DNA from 2 places in the Bacillus sp. CGMCC 1.60114 genome. Region 2 is predicted to be linked to the other one. Evidence: riboswitches for the same ligand, from Rfam matches in the RefSeq annotation. Region 2 holds a riboswitch; the other holds the start of a gene.

Region 1 (10,860 bases), on a different contig from region 2:
CTCTCAATTAAAACGAAATCCAAATCAGCTACCTCTTGGTTATATTCCACCTTTTTTATTTTTGCAATTAACTTATGAATTGCATGTGTTCCTATACTTGTTATCGGCTGGGCAATTGTCGTTAAAGCTGGTGTAGACCACTCCCCTTGTACTATTCCACTCAAACCAATAACTTGTAAATGTTTCGGGATGGAGATATAAAGTTTTTGTGCCGCACGAATAAAGCCAATCCCTACAATATCGCTACAAGTAACAATACCATCTATGTATGGATGTTTTTGTAATACCTGCGCAGCTATCTGTTCCGAATCTGTCTCTTTCCTATGCATTTCTATAACTCGGTAAGATATCTTCTTGTCCCAAACAGCATCTAAAAAACCAGTGAAATGTTCTTCCATCGCTTCATTACTTGTATCTTCATGGACATAAGCAAGAAACTGACATCCTTTCTCTTCTAAAACAGAAACAGCTTGTACCGCTGCATTATAATACTGTAAAGAACCCCCCTCGGCCGAATCTACAATTACATACGGAACTGATACTATTTCTCTTTGCAAACTTTCATATACATCACGTGTCATAATAACACCAGCAATGTTATTTTGTTCTAATACATCCATGTAACCACGCTTATGTTTCATACTGCATACAATAATTTGATAGCCTTCTTTGTAAGCTTCTTCTTCAATAACTGTAAGTAATAGTAAGAATGCCGGGTCTTGTAAGTCAGGCACAAGCAGGGCAATCATCATAGAAGATTTTTTAAATAACGCCTTGGCCACCGCATTTGGTCTATATTGCAACTCCTCAATTGCTTTCTTCACTTGTTTTACCGTATCTTCATGTACATATCCTTTTTCATTTAATACTCGTGAAACTGTTGCGACTGAAACTCCTGCCAACTTTGCAACATCTCGTATCGTTGCCACATCTTCACCCCTCAGCATGGAAATGGTTTACAATTTTACCGTAAAACAAAATAAAGCTAACGTCAAGATTATTGTTGTATATTTCTGAAAATTGTTACATAAAAAGAAGTGCTTACACAGCACTCCTTTTCTCCTTCAATTGCTTGTCTTTTATCGCAAATGCTTTCTTCAACATTGGCGGTGTAATCATCGTTGTCAAAATAACAACAATAACAATGGCTGTAAAGTAATCTTGCGCTAATAATCCTGATGCCAAGCCTTGTCCTGCAATAATCAAGGCTACTTCGCCACGTGAAATCATTCCAGATCCAATGATTGTAGAAGACTGTAAATCAAAACCTGTCATACGTGCTCCAAGACCACAACCAGCCAATTTCGTTAACACAGCAATTATTGTTAAAATGACGATAAACCAAACTTTATCTCCAATTCCTGCAAACGTAATATTCATTCCAATACTTACAAAGAAAATAGGAACAAACATTGCATAAGCAATTGGTTCTACTTTCTTTTCAACTTCATGTTTATAATCTGTTTGAGAGATAGCAATCCCTGCCGCAAACGCTCCGATAATTCCCGCTATTCCTAGTAATTCTCCAAAATAAGCAAAGGAGAAACAAATAATAAGGGCTGCGCTAATAATAGATTCTGACACACGAAGTGGAGAAAGTAAGCGCATGATCATCGGAACGCCTTTCCATCCGATTAGGATAATGGCCGCAAAGAAGACAACCTTTTTCAAAATAACCATTGTTAAATTCACATCATCTGCACCTAAAAAACTCATGGCAAATGCAAGTAAAATAACAACAAGGATATCATCAAATACAGCTGCGCCAAGCATTGTTGTACTTTCACGCGTTTTCATTTTCCCTAAATCCCGAAGCGTTTGCACAGAGATACTAACGCTAGTTGCACAAAGAAGTAAGCCTAAAAAGACAGCATTCGCTTGTTCCATTCCAATCACAAGTCCGGCAACATAACCACCTAGAAACGGCATAATAATCCCACCAACTGCTACTGCTAAAGAAGAATTACGATTTTCATTTAGTTCCTTTAAATCCGTTTCTAAACCAGCCATAAACATGAGGAGAATAACTCCAACTTCACTTAATTGCTTCAGTAAATCCGTATTATCAATTAATCCTAATACTGCCGGACCAATCATAATACCAACTATAAGTTTTCCAAGTACAGACGGTTGCCCTAGCCTGACACTTAAATCACCTGCAAGCTTTGTACTTAGCAAAATTACTGCTAATTGAAAGAAAAATATCATCTCATCTCTCCTTTTCTTATCTTTCTCATTGGAATAATTATAATTATATATGTTTTATATTAGTCTGTGAAATTATCAAATTGGCCACTTTGTGCAATTATTACATTGATTTTCAATCAATAAATTCCTGTTGAAAAAAAACTTCCTATTTATAAAATAGAGTTATTTTTCCTAAGTAATCCTTTAATTAATCTTACATATTTTTTATCAAATTTAATTTTAAGTAAGATTTTAGTCTATGAAGTCAATCTTCTTTTTCTTTTTTATCCTTCTTTTTGCCTTTTTCACCTTTTTTATATTCTTATGATACAATGTATTTATCATATGTACTGTAGCTTGGAGGATGGGGTATGAGAGCGTTTTTGAAAACATTATTGACAATAGCAGGTACTCTTATTGGGGTTGGTATTTTCTTCACGAGTAAAGTCATGTATTTAAAGAAAAAAACAGAAGAAGAAATTTTAGAACGTGAAACAAAACAGCATTTTCGCTTAGAGGATTTTGAATCTCTCTCGAAAGAAGAAGTATACCTCTCTTCGCAATTTGGTTATAACATTCATGGTTACTATATTCCTACTAGCCATTCAAATAAGTTTATGATTTTTTGCCACGGTGTAACCGTCAACAAAATGAATTCCATAAAATATGCAAATTTATTTTTAAACAGAGGCTTCAATGTATTTATTTACGATCATCGTCGTCACGGACAAACAGGAGGCAAAACAACAAGTTACGGCTATTATGAAAAACACGATTTAAAAACGGTAGTAGATTGGCTCAAAAAACGATTCGGTTCAAATATTACACTTGGTATTCACGGTGAATCAATGGGAGCTGCAACATTATTACAATATGCAGGGGTGGTTGAAGATGGGGCTGATTTTTACATTGCCGACTGTCCATTCTCTGACTTTTACGAGCAACTTCAATACCGTTTAAAAGTTGAGTTCCATTTGCCAAAATGGCCTCTTTTACCAATAGCTAATACACTTTTAAAAGTGCGGGATGGCTATACACTTCATGAAATTTCTCCGATTGATTGTGTGAAAAATATTAAAAATCCTGTGTTGTTCATCCATAGTAAAGAAGATGAATACATTTTATGCAAGATGACACAAGCATTGTATGAAGCAAAAGAAGGCGCAAAAGAACTCTTTATTGCCGAAAAAGGCGCTCATGCTTGTTCGTATGCAGAAAATAAAGAAGAATATGAAACAGCAGTTGACCAATTTTTAACAACATATGTAAACAAAACAAAAAACAGGCTTGCATAAGCCTGTTTTTTGTTTCGCTACTTTTGGATAGTAAGAGCTTTCCATCAGCTGGAGATAGAAAACTGATGGAAGTTTCATCTTATTTTAGAGATAGAACAATCGGCTCATCTTTAGCAAAATCAGGAGCGAATAATAATTCAGATTCCACCTCTTCTTTAGGCATTTCAAATATAATACTCGTTTGCACTGAATCGTATGATTTTATCCTTGTATCATGCAATATACTTGGGTTCCTTTTCGTTTGAACGACTCCGTATATCTTTCCAGTCGTTGAAATAACATTAAACTGAGCGGGTTTAACAACAATACTTTTGTTTCTACTGTTTTTTAAAGAAAAGTTTATAACAAGTAGCGTGTGGTTTTGTTTCGCAGTCCACACATCATAATGCACTACACGACTTATATTTTTAATATTAAATTCTATCTGATAAGCGGATAAAACCCCTTTGACACTTGATTTATTAACCTGTTCTTCTCTATTACACCCAGCTATACAAAAGCATATGATGATACTTATTATGCTCAATCGTTTCCGCAACAACTTCCACCTTCTTTTGCTGTTTCTATCGATTGTATGATTTACACATTGCGCATTTTTATGCATATGAAAGATCTAATCTATAAATAAAAATACAATTGAGTCACCCGCATGATTACATAAAAAAGGCAAACTCATTTACCTATGAGTTTGCCTTTTTCTTATCTCAGCCAACAGTAAAAATCATTTCATTAGAAACGAACACCTACTAATAGCAGCTTATGTTACGCCAATACGTCTGTAACTTGATCCATATTTTCAGAAATCCATTTTACCGCTTCATCAAGTGATAGGAACTCTGTTGTTTGAAATGTGACTTCATCTTGTAATAACCATACATCCTTCACTTCTTGCTGCACACCAGCAATCGACCAATGAAGTAAGCTGTATGGATGATTATCGTTTAAAAACGATACCCACGTTCGCTCTTTTGCAATGTTTTGTAATGTACGTAATTGTTTGTTCATGTTTATGTTCACCTTAATATTTTTTCAGTATATAACTTATTATATCATTTCTATTTTCTCACAAAAAGCATTGTTTCTAAACATTGTCAAGTAATTCTAGTAAGTATATGATAGACATAAGCGTTTGGTAAGGAGGTGTAACAATGGAGAAAGTACAAATTAAAGTAAATAATAATGGTTCGTTCCGTATTACAGGGGATGTGGAACTAATCGATGCTGAAGGGAATGTATTTCCAGCTAAACCGGCATTTTCTCTATGCCGTTGTGGATTATCCCAAAATATGCCGTATTGCGATGGTTCACATAAAGGCAAATTTGAATCTGTTGTACGTGCACCGAAAGAATAAAAAACACGCGCACAAGAAAATGTGCGCGTATTTTTTACATGCCCCCAATATAAAAGCCAGCAAAAGCGCAACCAATACCTATTACATTACTCATAACAAAATATAGTAATGCCTTTTGCCCTTCTCGTTTATGTATAAGTTGTATCATTTCTAGTTGATACGTCGAAAACGTCGTGAATCCTCCCATAAACCCTGTACCACATAACAATATCCACATTTTAGCTACTTCAGCACCAAATAACATACCGAGTAAAAATGAGCCGATTATATTTATAAAAAATGTTCCATATGGAAAAGCATTTCCGTACTTTTCTTTCGCTACAGTACTAATAAAAAAACGTGTAATTGCACCGAAAAAGCCCCCGATACCGACAAGTAGAATATTCATATGTCTCCTTCTTTCTTCAACCTGTGTTCATACAGCATATTCCCAGCATAAAATCCACTAAAAGCTAAAAGTAATCCCCCTATCATACTTGCGCCCACATATAAAAATGCCATTGTGAATGCTTCATGCCGCAACAACTTCATCGTTTCCACACTAAACGTTGAAAATGTTGTAAACGCACCAATTATTCCTGTACCAACAGCACTTATCATAAGCGGTGAAACTTGTTTCATCCGAAAAACAGACATCGTTAAGAATGCTAATAAAAAGCTACCACTCATATTGGCTAACCATGTTGCTAATGGAAAACCAGCAGAAGATGTTGGTTCAAGCAATTGGCCTACTCCATAGCGAGCCAAAGCTCCAATAATACCGCCTATTCCTACAGCAATATATTTTTTCATACTCTCACCTCGTTTTAAACACGATATAAAACCTTTTCTACACTAATATAGCAAATTAATCCCGCCGCTAATGCAGCTTTAGCTTCTCCTTTATTTTCACATAATTCTTCACATTAGAATATTTTTTATAGCCTTTTGTCTTTTTTGTGCTATAATGTGAGCAAACAGCATCCTTCGGGGTCGGGTGAAATTCCCAACCGGCGGTGATGAAGTTCACACTTCTAAGTCCGTGACCCGTTTTCAAGTTGAAAACGGTGGATCTAGTGAGAATCTAGAACCGACAGTATAGTCTGGATGGGAGAAGGATATGTTTTCTAGTACGTATAATAGGATACAACGTTTATTTCAGCATGTGTATTTGTATTGTTTATTTTTAAACATACACTTGTTTTCTTTCGTATACTATTTGTTTCTCTGCTGAAATAACGGGATAACACTAGCATGTGAAAAATTCGATATTTGCTAGGTTTCTTAAGCATACTCTCGTATCCTTCTTATATTTCTAGAAACATCGTCTCTCTCAACCCCAAGGATTATGTCCTTGGGGTTTTTTGATTTTTTTAGAGAGGTGAGTTTATGACAGATCAAGAATATATGGCACTTGCTTTGCAATTAGCAAAAAATACAGCTGGTCAAACAAGTCCTAATCCAATGGTCGGTGCTGTTGTTGTAAAAGATGGAAATATCATTGGAGTAGGAGCCCATTTACGAGCAGGAACTGAACACGCAGAAGTTCACGCTCTTCAGATGGCGGGTGAACAAGCTCATGGCGCAACAGTGTACGTAACATTAGAACCGTGCAGTCATCACGGAAAAACGCCTCCCTGCTGTGATTTACTTATAGCCAAAAACGTCAAACGAGTGGTCATCGCAGTACTCGATAGTAATCCACTCGTTTCAGGTCAAGGTGTCAAGCGTTTACAAGAGGCTGGAATTGACGTAACAATTGGTGTACTCGAAAAAGAAGCAAAAGAATTAAATCGTTACTTTTTTCACTACATGAAAACAAAGCGTCCATTTGTAACCTTAAAAACAGCAATGAGCCTAGATGGAAAAATTGCTACTAGTACAGGGGAAAGTAAGTGGATTACAAGTGAACCATCGCGGGCTGATGTACATCGTTATCGCCATACACACGATGCCATTCTCGTTGGTGTAAATACAATCATTACCGATAATCCGCATTTAACAACGCGCCTTGTAAATGGCGGAAAAAATCCGATTCGCATCGTACTTGATACGCATTTGCGAACTCCACTTTCATCTCATGTAATTACAGATGGAGAGGTGCCAACATGGATTGTTGTGGGAAATGGCGTTTCCAACGACAAAATTTCAAAATTCCAATCTGATATGGTATCTGTATTACAAATGAAGACGAGTAACATTGAAATAAACGAACTGGTCGATCTTCTTGGAGAAAAAAATATTCTTTCTCTCTTTGTCGAAGGCGGACAAACTATTCATGCAAGTTTCTTAGAAGCAAAATGTTTTCAGGAACTGATTACGTATATTAGTCCAAAACTAATTGGTGGTAAAGATGCCCCAACATGGTTTGGCGGAAATGGTTTTACAAAACTGCAAGATGCACTTACCTTGCATATTCAATCGATGGAACAAATCGGCGACGATATAAAAGTAGTTGCCACTCCAAGAAAAGAGGTGCCTTATGTTCACAGGAATTGTTGAGGAACTCGGAACGATTGCTACCATGCAACAAACCGGTGAAGCAATGCAACTTACAATTTCGGCACAGACAATTTTGTCAGACGTAAACTTAGGTGACAGCATTGCTGTAAACGGGATATGTTTAACCGTCACTTCTTTTACAACACACTCTTTTACCGTTGATGTCATGCCAGAGACGATGCGAGCAACTTCACTGCAAACTCTTAGCCGCGGTTCAAAAGTAAATTTAGAGCGTGCTATGAGTGCAAACGGCCGCTTCGGTGGACATTTCGTTACAGGACATATTGACGGTATTGGAACAATTGTTGATAAAAGGCGGAGCTATAATGCCGTATATTACAAAATACAATTACCAAATGAACTACTTCGCTATTGTTTACAAAAAGGATCTGTTGCCATTGACGGTACGAGTCTTACAATTTTTGGTGTTGATGACTCTTCTATCACAATCTCCCTCATTCCACACACGTTAAGTCAGTCAGTAATCGGAAAGAAAACTGTCGGCGATATCGTGAATGTTGAGTGCGATATGATTGGAAAATATATTGAACGTTTTATTACAAAGCCAGCACCTAAAAAAAGTTCACTTACAGAAAGCTTTTTACAAGACAACGGATTCCTATAAGGAGGAAATGAAATGTTTCATCGTATTGAAGAAGCACTAGAAGATTTAAAGCAAGGAAAAGTTGTCATCGTATGTGATGATGAACATAGAGAAAACGAAGGGGATTTTATTGCCTTAGGTGAGTACATTACACCGGAAACAATCAATTTCATGATTACACATGGGCGCGGTCTTGTATGTGTTCCGATTACAGAAGAATATGCCGATCGTTTGGAGCTAAAGCCAATGGTTTCAAATAATACAGATTCTCACGGCACTGCCTTTACAGTTAGCATCGATCACATTTCAACAACAACTGGTATTAGTGCTCATGAACGTGCAACAACTGTACGTGAGCTACTAAACCCAAAGGCGAAAGCAAGTGATTTTAAGCGTCCTGGACATATTTTTCCATTAATCGCAAAAACAGGTGGTGTTCTTCGCCGTGCTGGGCATACAGAAGCTGCTGTAGATTTAGCAACATTATGCGGTGCAGAACCAGCAGGTGTCATTTGTGAAATTATAAATGAAGATGGTACGATGGCACGCGTTCCTGATTTATTAGAGATCGCAAAGCAATTTAATCTCAAAATGATTACAATCGAAGACTTAATTGCATATCGCCGTCATCATGAAACGTTAGTGCAGCGTGAAGTGGAAATTACTTTACCAACGGAATTTGGTACATTCCAAGCAATTGGCTACTCCAATTCTCTTGACGATAAAGAACATATCGCTCTTATAAAAGGAGATGTTTCCACAGGTGAACCAACTCTTGTACGCGTCCATTCTGAATGTTTAACTGGCGATGTATTTGGATCCTGCCGCTGCGACTGTGGTCCGCAGCTTCATGCAGCTCTTGCTCGAATTGAACAAGAAGGAAAAGGGGTTCTTCTATACATGCGTCAAGAAGGACGCGGCATTGGACTGCTTAATAAATTACGCGCATATAAGCTGCAAGAAGAAGGTTACGATACTGTAGAAGCAAATGAAAAACTTGGCTTTGCAGCTGATCTTCGCGATTATGGTATTGGCGCACAAATTTTAAAAGATTTAGGATTACAGCAACTTCGTCTTTTAACAAATAATCCTCGTAAAATCGCAGGTTTACAAGGTTATGATCTAGAAGTTGTTGAGCGCGTACCATTGCAAATGCCAACAAAAGAAGAAAATAAGGCATATTTACAAACGAAATCAACAAAATTAGGTCACTTATTAAATTTATAATAGATTAAGGGAGAGATACATTATGGTATTCGAAGGTCATTTAGTTGGTACAGGATTAAAAGTAGGTATTGTCGTTGGTCGTTTTAACGAATTTATTACAAGCAAACTATTAGGCGGTGCCTTAGACGGTTTAAAGCGTCATGGAGTAGAAGAAAATAATATTGATGTCGCTTGGGTTCCTGGTGCATTTGAAATTCCATTAATCGCAAAAAAAATGGCAAACAGCGGACAATACGATGCAGTTATTACACTTGGAACAGTGATTCGCGGTGCAACAACGCATTATGATTATGTTTGTAATGAAGTTGCAAAAGGTGTCGCTTCTCTCTCGTTACAAACAGAAATCCCAGTTATCTTCGGCGTATTAACAACAGAAACAATTGAACAAGCAATTGAACGTGCTGGTACAAAAGCTGGAAATAAAGGCTGGGAATCTGCTGTTGCAGCTATTGAAATGGCAAACCTATCCCGTCAGTGGGCATAAAGTGAAACTTCCTCTTGGGAGGTGCTTTTCCTCACAAGAGGTTAGTTGAACCAATCGGGTTCTTATGGCTGGTTATGTCTTCTTCCTGCTCTTACTTCTTACCAGCCGTTTGAGCGGGATAAAGTGAAACTTCCTCTTGGGAGGTGCTTTTCCTCACAAGAGGTTAGTTGAACCAATCGGGCTCTTATGGCTGGTTAGGTTTCGAGCAAACAACAAAAAGAGGCTTCGGCCTCTTTTTGTTTTCTTATTTTTTATTTTCTCTGTTCCTCTTGCACAATATGAAGCTCTCTACCCACTTCTTTTAAATCATTTCTCTCTGTTTCAATTCCAAAATGCTCAGCTTGATACCAAAAATGCTGCTCAATTCTCGCTTGTATACCTTTCTGTTCAGGATTTTGAATTGCTTTCACTGGGTCTGCACTAATTGCTTTTAACAAAATAAGAAAGCTCATAACTGCTAATACATATTTATGCATGCAAATCCCTCCAAACCATTGTTAATATCTCTCTTACTATGTACAATTGCGGAGTGGGAAATTCGGTCACGTATTATGGTTATCTTCTTACAAATTGAATGACCATGAGGGTTATATACGTTTTATTACATTTTATTTACAAAAAAGAAAGCTCCTATATCAAGAGCTTTCTTCCTTAATCTTTATTGATTTTTTACAACTACGATCTATGTAACTTTATCCCGCACTAACGGGCAGTAAGAGCCCGATTGTTTCAACTAACCATCAGCGGGGGATGAAGCTCCCCACTGATGGAAGTTTCACTTTATTACAACGCACATTCCTCAATCTCAAATCCTAAATCTTCAATCATTCCCCAATCTGATGTTGGTTCTTGACCAGCTGTCGTTAAATAATCACCAACAAAGATTGAATTTGCAGCAAATAAACCAAGCGGTTGAACAGAGCGTAAGTTAATTTCACGTCCACCAGAAATCCGAATTTCTTTTGACGGATTCACAAAGCGCATCATTGCTAATACTTTCAAGCACTCTATTGGTGTTAATTCTTTTTGCCCTTCTAACGGCGTTCCATTTACAGCAACAAGGAAATTGCATGGGATAGAATCCGCATCTAAGCGTTTTAATTCAAATGCAATTTCTACACGCTGCTCCTTTGTTTCCCCCATTCCGAAAATAGCACCCGAACATGGTGATATACCCGCATGCTTCGCTTTTTCAACTGTATCAACACGATCGTCATACGTATGAGTTGA
Region 2 (10,860 bases):
TTTCCGGATTTTTATTTTGATGAAAGTGGCAAACCGAATACCAAAACGAAGCTTCCTAATAATCCAGCTTTTGTCTTTAAAATGTTTACACCGGAAACGCCAAATGGAGAAGTGAGCTTTGTTGGAATTCGACAAAATATAGAGCCAGAAGGAAACAATTTATACAAAATGTCTTTTGCGGGTGTAGAAACACGTAATGCTACAGCGCTTACTGTACGAAAAGATTTGACAATTTGGATTATAGCTTTGGGAGGCTTTATTTTCATGGTCGGTGTAATTCAAGGTATGTATTGGAATCATCGACGTATTTGGGTACAACGTGTTAACAATGAATGGTGGATTGCTGGGCATACAAATAAAAATTGGTATGGTTTGCGAAAAGAGATAGAAAAAGTACTAGAAGGGACAAGCATTCCACAGCCAAATGATAAAGCCAATGAGAAGAAAATTAGTTAAGGTGGGGAGAGAGTATGGTAGAAATAAGTAGTAATTTCTTATTTGTTGCTTTCGTATTGTATTTAATTGCAACGTTGTTTTTTGGAGGTGCAATTAAAGAAAAAGGACGAAAGTGGGCAAACATTGGGATAAGTATTACTATTTTAGGTTTTGCTGCGCAGTCGGTATACTTTGTTACGAGATGGATTGCATCAGGACATGCACCAGTTAGTAATTTTTTTGAATTTGGGACATTTTTCGGCATGATGATGGTTGGTGCATTTATTATTATGTATTTTATATATAAGACAAGCATCCTTGGCTTATTTGCACTTCCAGTTGCTATTTTACTCATTGCCTATGCAAGTATGTTTCCGAGGGAAATTACACCGCTTATCCCTTCATTAAAAAGTTACTGGCTACAGATTCATGTAACAACAGCGGCTGCTGGCCAAGCTATTTTAGCAATTAGTTTTATTGCGGGGCTTATATATTTACTGAAAAATGTGGATCAGTCTAAAAAAAGCAAGCAAACATTTTGGCTGGAAACAGTTATTTTTTCGCTTGTTTGTGTAATTGGATTTATAGTAGTGACAACTGCTTTTTCAAGTGTAAAGTATGAAGCGAAATTCCAATGGATTGATAAAAATGAGCAACGAGCAGAAATGGTGTATAATCTACCTGCTTTAGTCGGACCTCATGAAGGAAAGCTAGTCACAACCGGAAAATTTGAGCCGGTTATAGAAACACCTGCTATTATTAATGCGAAAAAATTAAACACAGTGATTTGGTCGATATTTATAGGAATCGGATTGTACATCTTATTAAGATTGATTTTACGTAAACGAGTAGCAGCGGCGATTCAACCAGTAGTAAAAAAAGTGGATAGTGATTTACTTGATGAAATTGGATATCGTTCTGTTGCCATTGGATTTCCAGTCTTTACGTTAGGCGCATTAATTTTTGCGATGATTTGGGCGCAAATTGCATGGACACGTTTTTGGGGATGGGATCCAAAAGAGGTTTGGGCCCTTATTACATGGCTCTTTTATGCAGCCTTTTTACATTTACGTTTGTCTAAAGGGTGGCACGGTGAAAAGTCAGCGTGGCTGGCGGTAATTGGATTTGCAATTATTATGTTTAACTTTGTAGTGGTAAACTTAGTAATTGCTGGTCTGCATTCATATGCATGACAATAACTAAAGTTCAACTAATCCTGTTGTATAGCTTACTATTGCGGTATAAAATAGGAAGGTGACTGTCACTTTCCTATTTTATTTTTGTTAATTTTTTTTCTTTTTTGAGAAAAACATGACAAAGTGTAGGCTGGTTTTGTAAAATGATGTCGAGGATAAATTATATTATTCGGGAAACATACATATTTTTGGAAAAAATATGAACAAATTTTATTATTTATGTGAAACATAATGCAAAAGTGAACTTTCAATTAGAAGGGTTTTGTATATGAAAATGAGATAGGAGTAAGTTTAGTACGCTATCCCAACGGTAATGAGAATCTCTACCTCATAAGATTCAGAAGAATAGAAAATACGTATGGGATAATGCTAGCATGCATCTGATTCGTTCAACTAATCCTCAATAGAAACCAAAAACTTTTGGAAGGCTCATTTTTAGTGAAGAAAGGTAGGTGTGAACCGTTGTGACATTTATATGTACAGCGGGTTGCAATGGAAAATGAATTAAAGATTTTAATTGTAGATGATGAAGATCGTATTCGTCGTTTGTTAAAAATGTATTTAGAGAGAGAGCAGTACATCATTGATGAGGCTGACAATGGTGAGACGGCGTTAGAAAAAGCGTTGCAAAATGATTATGATCTAATTCTTTTAGATATTATGATGCCTGGAAAAGATGGTATTGAAGTGTGCAAAGGTATTCGTGAGAAAAAGGCAACACCGATTATTATGCTAACGGCAAAAGGAGAAGAAGTAAACCGTGTACAAGGGTTTGAAGTTGGTACAGATGATTACATTGTAAAACCGTTTAGCCCACGCGAGGTTGTGCTACGTGTAAAAGCTGTTTTACGTCGCTCAGTTACAACGACATTCTTTACGCAAGATACGACAACAAAAGATGTTACTGTATTTCCTCATCTCACAATTGATAACGATGCACATCGTGTTACAGCTGATGGTGAAGAAGTGAATTTAACACCAAAAGAATATGAATTATTACTATTTTTAGCGAAGGCACCTGATAAAGTATTTGACCGTGAGCAGTTATTAAAAGAAGTATGGCAGTATGAATTTTTCGGTGATTTACGTACAGTTGATACACATGTAAAACGTCTGCGTGAGAAGTTAAGTAAAAAGTCAGCAGATGCAGCGAAAATGATTGTAACTGTATGGGGGGTTGGTTACAAGTTTGAGGTTGTGAACGATTAATGCTTTGGAAAAGTGTAGTAGGTAAGTTATGGCTGACAATTCTCCTCCTTGTTTCTTTTGTACTTGGTTTCGTTGCCATTTTACTTTCACAGTTTTTTGATAATTATTACGTAACAACGGGAGAAACGAGGCTTACAAAAGTTGCAACGAGTGTTTCTGAATTAATAGAAGAGGGGGCGGATGAGCAGACGATAGAACATATCGCATATAAATTTGCTGATCCCCTTTCACGTATTATTGTTGTTAAAGATAATAATGAAATATCTGCCTCCCCAGCTCAACAAGGATTAGCAACATTAACACTAACTGATTTAAAAAATGATAAAGAATTACAAGCGGTATTTACAGAACGTAAAAATGTACAAAAAATTAAAAACGTCCCAGATGAAAAAAATAAGAAAAATCCTGAGAATGATATTATGATTGTCGGGGTTCCATTAAAGTCTTCAAAAGATGGTGCAGTCTTCGTATATCAATCGTTACAAGTACCAAAACAAGGAATAGAAAAATCGACGGATTTTATCTTTTTATCTGCAGGAATTGCGATTATTTTAACAACATTCTTTGCCTTTTTCTTATCAACACGGATTACAGCCCCACTTCGTAAAATGCGCGAGGTAGCTTTTGAAGTAGCGCGTGGGAAATTTGATGCGAAGGTACCAGCGGTTTCGCAAGATGAGATTGGTGAACTTGCAACAGCGTTAAATCAAATGGGGAAACAATTGAAGTTTAATATTAATGCGCTGCAACAAGAGAAAGAACAGCTTTCTAGTATTTTAAGTAGTATGGCTGATGGTGTTATTACGTTAAATCAAGAAGGAGAAGTCGTTGTAATTAATCCGCCAGCAGAGCGGTTCTTACAAGTATGGTATGAAGAAAAAGAGATAGAGTTAAGTGTGAGTTTGCCATCTGAGCTAGTTGAACTGTTTCATCTCGTTGTAGAAAGTGAACAGCAACAAGTTATAGAAATTAATTTAGAAAAAGGTAATTATGTTGTACTGATGACACCACTATACAATCAGACAAAGATTCGTGGTGCTGTTGCTGTACTTCGTGATATGACAGAAGAACGCCGTCTTGAAAAAATGCGTAAAGATTTTATTGCAAACGTATCGCATGAATTACGTACACCGATGGTTATGTTGCAGGGGTATAGTGAAGCAATTTTAGATGACATTGTTCAAACGAAAGAAGAAGTACATGAATTTGTGCAAATTATCTATGATGAATCTGTACGCTTAGGACGTCTTGTAAATGAATTATTAGATTTAGCTCGAATGGAGAGCGGTCACGTAGAATTACATATATCGGAAGTAGATATTGTTCCATTTGTTGAAAAGATTGCACGGAAATTCCAAGGGATAGCAAAGGAAAAAGGAGTGCAGTTAGTAGTTGATTTTCGTACTTCTATAGAGCAGCATTCTTTTGATCCAGATCGTATGGAGCAAGTGTTAACAAATTTAATTGATAATGCTTTAAGGCATACAAATGCGGGTGGTCAAGTATCGCTTATTATTGATGAGAAAAATAACGGAATTGTATTCGAAGTTGCAGATTCTGGTATTGGTATTCCAGAAGATGATATTCCATTCTTATTTGAGCGTTTTTATAAAGCGGATAAGGCTCGTACACGTGGAAAAACAGGTGGTACAGGGTTAGGGCTTGCAATTGCAAAAAACATTGTGCGAGGACATGATGGTAAGATTACAGTATCGAGTGTAGTAGATGAGGGGACAACATTCTCTGTATATTTGCCAACATAAAGTGAAACTTCCATCAGTGGGGATCTTACTGCCCGTGAATAGCGGAATAAATATGATGAAATTATATGTGAATTTTTAAGCTTATCTTTTTGATAAGCTTTTTTCATGACCAAAAAAAGGAATGTTAATAATAGTGAAGAATGTAAAAGAAAAAAGGAGAGAAAACATGAAACTGTATACAAAAACAGGCGATAAGGGACAAACGAGTCTTATTGGGGGGCGTGTAGATAAAGATAATTTGCGTGTAGAGGCATATGGAACAATTGATGAGGCGAATTCGTTTATCGGACATGCAATGATATTGCTAAACGGTGAATTGTTTCAAGATATTCATCAAGAACTTGAAAAAATTCAGCATGAGTTGTTTGATTGTGGCGGAGATTTAGCGATTGTGAAGAAAACAATTCCGTATAAAGTAACAGAAGACATGATTGCTTTTCTAGAGGAAAGGATTGATGTATATACCCAAGAGGCACCACCACTCGAGCGTTTTATTTTACCAGGGGGAAGTCAAGGGGCAGCTATTATTCACATTGCTCGTACTGTTACACGAAGGGCAGAACGTTGTATTGTTTCTTTGAAGAAACAGGATGAGATTAATGAATATGTTTTGCAATACATAAATCGATTATCAGATTATTTATTTGCAGTTGCAAGAGTTGTGAACGCTCGTGCTAATGTGAAAGATGTAGAATATGAAAGAAGTGCGATTGTATTTCGAGAAAAGGAGGAGAAGAGAGAGAAATAGGCTCTTTCTTTTTTTTGTATACTTTTTACTATAATTAACCACAATAGAGAAAGTGTGATTGTTATTTAGAAAACGGAGGATTCACAATGAAAGTTTTGAAAATCATTTTGCTTTTCTTTTGTGTCTTTTTTATAGCACAAACAGAAGGAGCCGCGGAAGAAAAGCGGTGGGCATGGCCAGTAGAGGGGAGAATTAGCGATTATTTTGGAACGAGAAATGGAAAACATTTTGGTATTGATATTGCTGCACCGATTGGCACTTCAATAGCGGCTATGCAAGATGGTATTGTAACAAGATCTTATTTTTCTGATAGTTACGGACATGTGGTGTTTATTAAACATGAAGATTATGAAGCTGTATATGCTCATATGAATAAACGACTTGTGAGCGAGGGAGATGTAGTTTCACAAGGGCAAAAAATTGGTCAAGTAGGGAATACAGGACAATCGAATGGTGCTCACTTACATTTAGAAGTTCATAAAGGGGCTTGGACGATAGCGAAAACAAATGCAGTGAACCCACTGCAACTAATTCAAGAAAAGCCTAACACGGTAGCATCCGCCTCTGTATATGTCGTACAAAAAGGTGATACACTGGTCAGTATTGCCAGAAAGTTTGGTACAACTGTTAGAGAATTAAAAGTGAAAAATCGCTTGCAAAAAGATACTATTTATCCGACGCAAAAATTACATATTAATTGAAAAAGAGCTAGGAAAACTAGCTCTTTTGCTTGTTACCAGAAAATAAAGATACATGCAAATCCAGTAATTATTAAATAGCTATAATAATAAAACACTTTAGCTCGCGTTTTTTCTTTTGTTCTAAATAAGACAAGAGTAGGTTCAATAAGACCGATAACGAAACAAAGAAGACCTAGCAACATACAGCCGATAGACAGCGAATACAAAGCAATTTGAATTTGAAATGGGAGAATAAATTTTAATAAAAATGCAATAAGTACGGTATAGCAAATAGTCCCAATATACATATTCAATGTTGTATTAGATCGATAACCAGGCAGTTTTTTTAAAAATGGTCTGGAAACAATTTCTGTTTCTAAAGATGTATACGTTTGAATAATTTTTTCTGCTTTTTTTCCTTGATGAAAAAGAGAAAGAATCCAATTTCGTTCTCCTTGAAAAACGAATTGAGTTTTTGTTAAATAATGATCAATTTTGACTTTTTTCCAGCTTTTCCATGGATGTCGTTCGCAAAGTTTTAGTTTACTGTCTAAATTTTTATCGTATTGATATACGCTAATGCCATCTTCATCAAAAGTGGCATAATATGTATCTCTTGAGAATTTACCTGAATCAAGAAGACAATAGAACAGCAATTCCTTTTTTAAATAAAAGTATTCTTTGCGAAGATTTTTTTTCATAATTTCTCGAATAGGCTGTTTTTTTTCTTTACTCATGACATTTCCTCCACTGTAAGAAAATGCTGTTTTTCTTAACAATATCATATCTTATCACTTTCATGTATAAATGACTAGAGAATTGTGAGCAAAAAAGAACAAACACGAAAATTTGTTCTTTTTTGTCATATTATTTACTTATTGTTAGAATAGCATGCAATTATGAGGAGTGAATGAAAAAGAATCATTTTCATTCACATTGTTTTAAAGTTGTTGTATAATGATGGAGAAAATAGAATATCGGTCTATCTTCGGGGCAGGGTGAAAATCCCGACCGGCGGTGATGAACATGTATTTTTGTTCTAAGCCCGCGAGCCGTTAAGGCAGGATTTGGTGCGATTCCAAAGCCGACAGTACAGTCTGGATGGGAGAAGATGGAGGTTCGAGCGTTCAAAAAAGTTAAATGTTTGAACGTCTGTTTGATGTGCCTAAAATTTCTCCCTTTGCGTTTCGGATGCAAAGGGTTTTTTCATGCAAGAATATATTTAGGCATAGCAGAGCCTTTCCACTTTCCATGAGATGATCGATGGAAAAGGAGAGAGAAACATGAAACAAAAGATGAGTGTAGTACAAATGGTGAGCGTCGCGATGCTGAGCAGTATTGCATATTTACTAATGATGCTGGATTTTCCATTTCCGGGATTCCCGCCGTTTTTAAAAATTGATTTTAGTGATGTTCCAGCTTTAATTGCAGCCATTATTTTTGGGCCAATTTCAGGTGTAATTGTAGAAGCGATAAAAAACGTTCTATATTATGGGATTCAAGGAAGTTTAACGGGTGTACCAGTAGGAGAAGTGGCGAATTTTGTAGCTGGATGTCTCTTTATTCTTCCAGCAACTATTTTATTCCGTAAACATCGCACAGTTAAAAGTTTAACAACTGGATTGATGTTAGGAGTAGTTTGTATGTCACTTATTATGAGTGTACTCAATTATTTTATCATTTTACCAGCTTACACTTGGTTCTTAGGTCAACCTGCTATGTCTAACAGTGTAATGCGTCAAACAATTGTAGCGGCAATTTTACCTTTTAATTTAATTAAAGGAATTATAGTAACAATTATTTTTGTTCCTTTATTTTCTCGATTGAAAGTATGGGTATTTGCGAAAATGAAAAATGCATAAAATAGAAGGTTTTGCATCAGTAGAAGATTTTTCTGCTGATGTTTTTTTATCCCGCATTAACGGGCAGTAAGACCCCACCTCAAGATTCAGAGAAAATCGAAGAAGATAGGTGGGGGATAACTGCTGGCATGCGCCCGATTGGTTCAGCTAACCATCAGTGGGAGATGAAGCCCCCACTAATGGAAGTTTCACTTTATCTAGCATAAGGAGCAGTAAGAGGCTGTTTGGTGGGGCTGACCATTAAATTTAGGATGAGTGACTAGTGAAAGTTGCGCTAAATAGAAGAAAATAAAGTGTAAAAAAATAACCCTCACATTTGAGGGTTATTTTTTGAAGTCAACAATGAGACTATTCAAATTTTAATGCGTCACCGTCGAATGCTTCATCTGCCACTTTGATAGAATCAGTTGGGCAACCTTCGAATGCATCCATCATATCATCGATTAATACATCTGGAATTTCAACGATACCTTGGTTATCGTCTAGTGTTACGAATGCAATACCTTCATCATCGTAATCATAAATATCCGGTGCAGCTGCTCCGCAAGCTCCACATGCAATACAAGTGTCTTTGTCAACGATTGTGTATTTTGCCATTTTTGTATACCCCCTAAATAATATGTATATGTATATAAGAACACTGATGAAAAATTATAACCTTATTGTAAAACGGTTTTTGAAACTTTTCAATACAAAATTATAATGATAATTCTTATCAATTGAGTATGTCAACTAATTTCTATAGTTGTACATGAAATTTTAAAAATATCTAAATAAGATGCATTTTGTTACAATAAAAGTAGAAGTAGACTGAAAGGGTGAAGAAGTGTTGCAGCTACAATATACTGTATTATACTGTTTAAAACAATTAAAAGGTGAACGAACGGTTTCTTCTATTTATCACCTTTTAAAAGGGAAACGTTCTTCACAAACATTGCAAGATGGAAATATGTTTCATCTTTCCTTTTTGTTTAGTGTATATAAATCTTTAAGACGTCATGATTATGATAAACAGATTGAAGCATTATTAAACAAGCAACTTATTACATGTTTGCATGAAAATACTTACATTTTATCTGAAATGGGAGAGAAACAAATAAACGAATGGGAAAAATTCTTTGCTTTTCCAAAATATTTACATGGTTTGCAATATGGTGAACTTGGGGAGAGTTTTTGGAGAAGGTTATCTTTGATTGTGCAAACTGTATCTCATTTGCAACAGAAACATGTAAAGTTTCTTCCAATTCAGCAAGATACGGAAATCACGATGTGGGTAAAACAATTTATTATGAATTCTTCTGTTTCAAGAGGACAACTAGCGGAACAGTTATATAAAGAAATAAATGAAATATTAATCCATAGTACCTCTCTAGAAGCAACTATTTTCGTATATCGTCTAACGGGATATCATCGTATCGGTTATACAACAGATCAACTTGGAGATATGATGAAGCAAGATGCATTTCGAATATATCTTTTATTTTGGGGAACGATTCATTTCATTATTCAACATGTACAAAATCACCAGCGAAAGTTTCCATTATTGGCACAAATTATTGCGTATCCAAATGAAAAAGCAGATTTATTTAGTATATCAACACAAAAAACATATCAATTATGGAAACAAGGACGTACTATGGAGGAGATTTCCAGGATACGAAAATTAAAGTTTGCGACAATTGAGGATCATATTGTAGAAATTGCACTGAGAGAAAAAGAATTTCAAGTGGAGCAATTTATAGAAAAAGAAAAAATGAAGCAAATACAGAAAATGATTGAGGAGTTACAAACGCGGAAGCTGCGAGTCTTGAAACAAGCTGCCGGAGAGCATGTTTCCTATTTTGAAATTCGTCTTGTATTAGCGCGAGTAGGGGGATTACATGAAGCTTGAAGATATTTTATATCAGTGGTTTGGGTACCGGACATTTCGGCCAGGGCAAAAGGAAGTTATTGCAGACGTATTAAATGGAAATTCTGTTGTAGCGATGCTGCCGACCGGAGGAGGAAAATCGCTTTGTTATCAGCTTCCAGGACTTATACAAGATGGAACAGTACTCATTGTTTCACCGCTATTGTCATTAATGGAAGATCAAGTTACACAGTTAAAATACATGGTGAAAGATAAAGTTATTGCCTTAAATAGTTTTCGAACAATGACAGAGAAAAAAAAAGCTATGCGACGGTTACATTCCTATAAATTTGTATTCGTGTCTCCTGAAATGTTGCAATCGGATGCGTTACTAAAAGAATTAAGAAAAATTCGTATCTCTTTATTTGTTGTGGACGAAGCGCATTGTATTTCTCAATGGGGATATGATTTTCGAACAGATTATAAAAAGCTAGATCAAGCTATTGCATCGATGGGCTATCCCACGGTTCTTGCTTTAACAGCTACTGCTACAAAAGAGGTATTACAAGATATTATTGAAAGTTTAAGTTTGAAAGATGTGAGGCAACACTTACATTCGATTGATCGTCCTAATATTGCGATGAAAGTAGAATTTGTACAAACCATTCAAGAGAAAAAAGAAATGCTGTTATCTCATGTGAAATATTTACAAGGTCCTGGTATTATTTATTGTTCGAGTAGAGCTTGGACTGAACGTCTTGCAGCGTATCTACGGAGTGAAGGTATTGAAGATGTTGCGCATTACCATGGCGGGATGGAACATGAAGAACGCATGTTAATTCAGCAACAGTTTATGAACGATCAACTTCAACTTGTTGTGTGTACAAGCGCATTTGGTATGGGGGTAAATAAACAAAACACGCGTTATATTATTCATTTTCATTATCCGACAAATATAGAGTCTTATTTGCAAGAAATCGGACGTGCAGGTAGAGATGGAGAGGCGAGTATTGCCATTTTGCTATGTAGTCCGCTTGATCATGAGTTGCCAATCTCCATTATTGAAGAAGAATTACCAAATGAACAACAAATACGCTTTTTATTTTCTTTATTACGAG

What was found. A riboswitch is a leader RNA that binds a small molecule or an ion and turns the genes downstream of it on or off. The one in region 2 is predicted to bind FMN.
Region 1: another riboswitch for FMN. It lies ahead of ribD (bifunctional diaminohydroxyphosphoribosylaminopyrimidine deaminase/5-amino-6-(5-phosphoribosylamino)uracil reductase RibD); the one in region 2 lies ahead of ACFQZ1_RS06500 (ECF transporter S component).

The regions. Positions count from the first base shown of each region.
Region 1 covers NZ_JBHTHG010000117.1:28,918-39,777, reverse strand. Annotated here, with positions in the region: gene ACFQZ1_RS18725 (LacI family DNA-binding transcriptional regulator) at 1-929, opposite strand, end outside; gene ACFQZ1_RS18720 (cation:proton antiporter) at 1,042-2,208, opposite strand; gene ACFQZ1_RS18715 (alpha/beta hydrolase) at 2,559-3,482, shown strand; gene ACFQZ1_RS18710 (DUF4352 domain-containing protein) at 3,562-4,020, opposite strand; gene ACFQZ1_RS18705 (DUF2552 family protein) at 4,245-4,487, opposite strand; gene ACFQZ1_RS18700 (CDGSH iron-sulfur domain-containing protein) at 4,631-4,834, shown strand; gene crcB (fluoride efflux transporter CrcB) at 4,869-5,222, opposite strand; gene crcB (fluoride efflux transporter CrcB) at 5,219-5,626, opposite strand; FMN riboswitch at 5,793-5,936, shown strand; gene ribD (bifunctional diaminohydroxyphosphoribosylaminopyrimidine deaminase/5-amino-6-(5-phosphoribosylamino)uracil reductase RibD) at 6,203-7,315, shown strand; gene ribE (riboflavin synthase) at 7,296-7,940, shown strand; gene ACFQZ1_RS18675 (bifunctional 3,4-dihydroxy-2-butanone-4-phosphate synthase/GTP cyclohydrolase II) at 7,953-9,146, shown strand; gene ribH (6,7-dimethyl-8-ribityllumazine synthase) at 9,169-9,630, shown strand; partial or broken gene ACFQZ1_RS18665 (hypothetical protein) at 9,885-10,106, opposite strand; gene bioB (biotin synthase BioB) at 10,414-10,860, opposite strand, start outside.
Region 2 covers NZ_JBHTHG010000012.1:92,510-103,369, reverse strand. Annotated here, with positions in the region: gene resB (cytochrome c biogenesis protein ResB) at 1-456, shown strand, start outside; gene ccsB (c-type cytochrome biogenesis protein CcsB) at 471-1,628, shown strand; gene resD (DNA-binding response regulator ResD) at 2,124-2,840, shown strand; gene ACFQZ1_RS06520 (ATP-binding protein) at 2,840-4,603, shown strand; gene ACFQZ1_RS06515 (cob(I)yrinic acid a,c-diamide adenosyltransferase) at 4,770-5,351, shown strand; gene ACFQZ1_RS06510 (peptidoglycan DD-metalloendopeptidase family protein) at 5,438-6,052, shown strand; gene ACFQZ1_RS06505 (hypothetical protein) at 6,085-6,768, opposite strand; FMN riboswitch at 7,012-7,148, shown strand; gene ACFQZ1_RS06500 (ECF transporter S component) at 7,315-7,893, shown strand; gene ACFQZ1_RS06495 (ferredoxin) at 8,242-8,490, opposite strand; gene ACFQZ1_RS06490 (YpbB family protein) at 8,723-9,784, shown strand; gene ACFQZ1_RS06485 (RecQ family ATP-dependent DNA helicase) at 9,774-10,860, shown strand, end outside.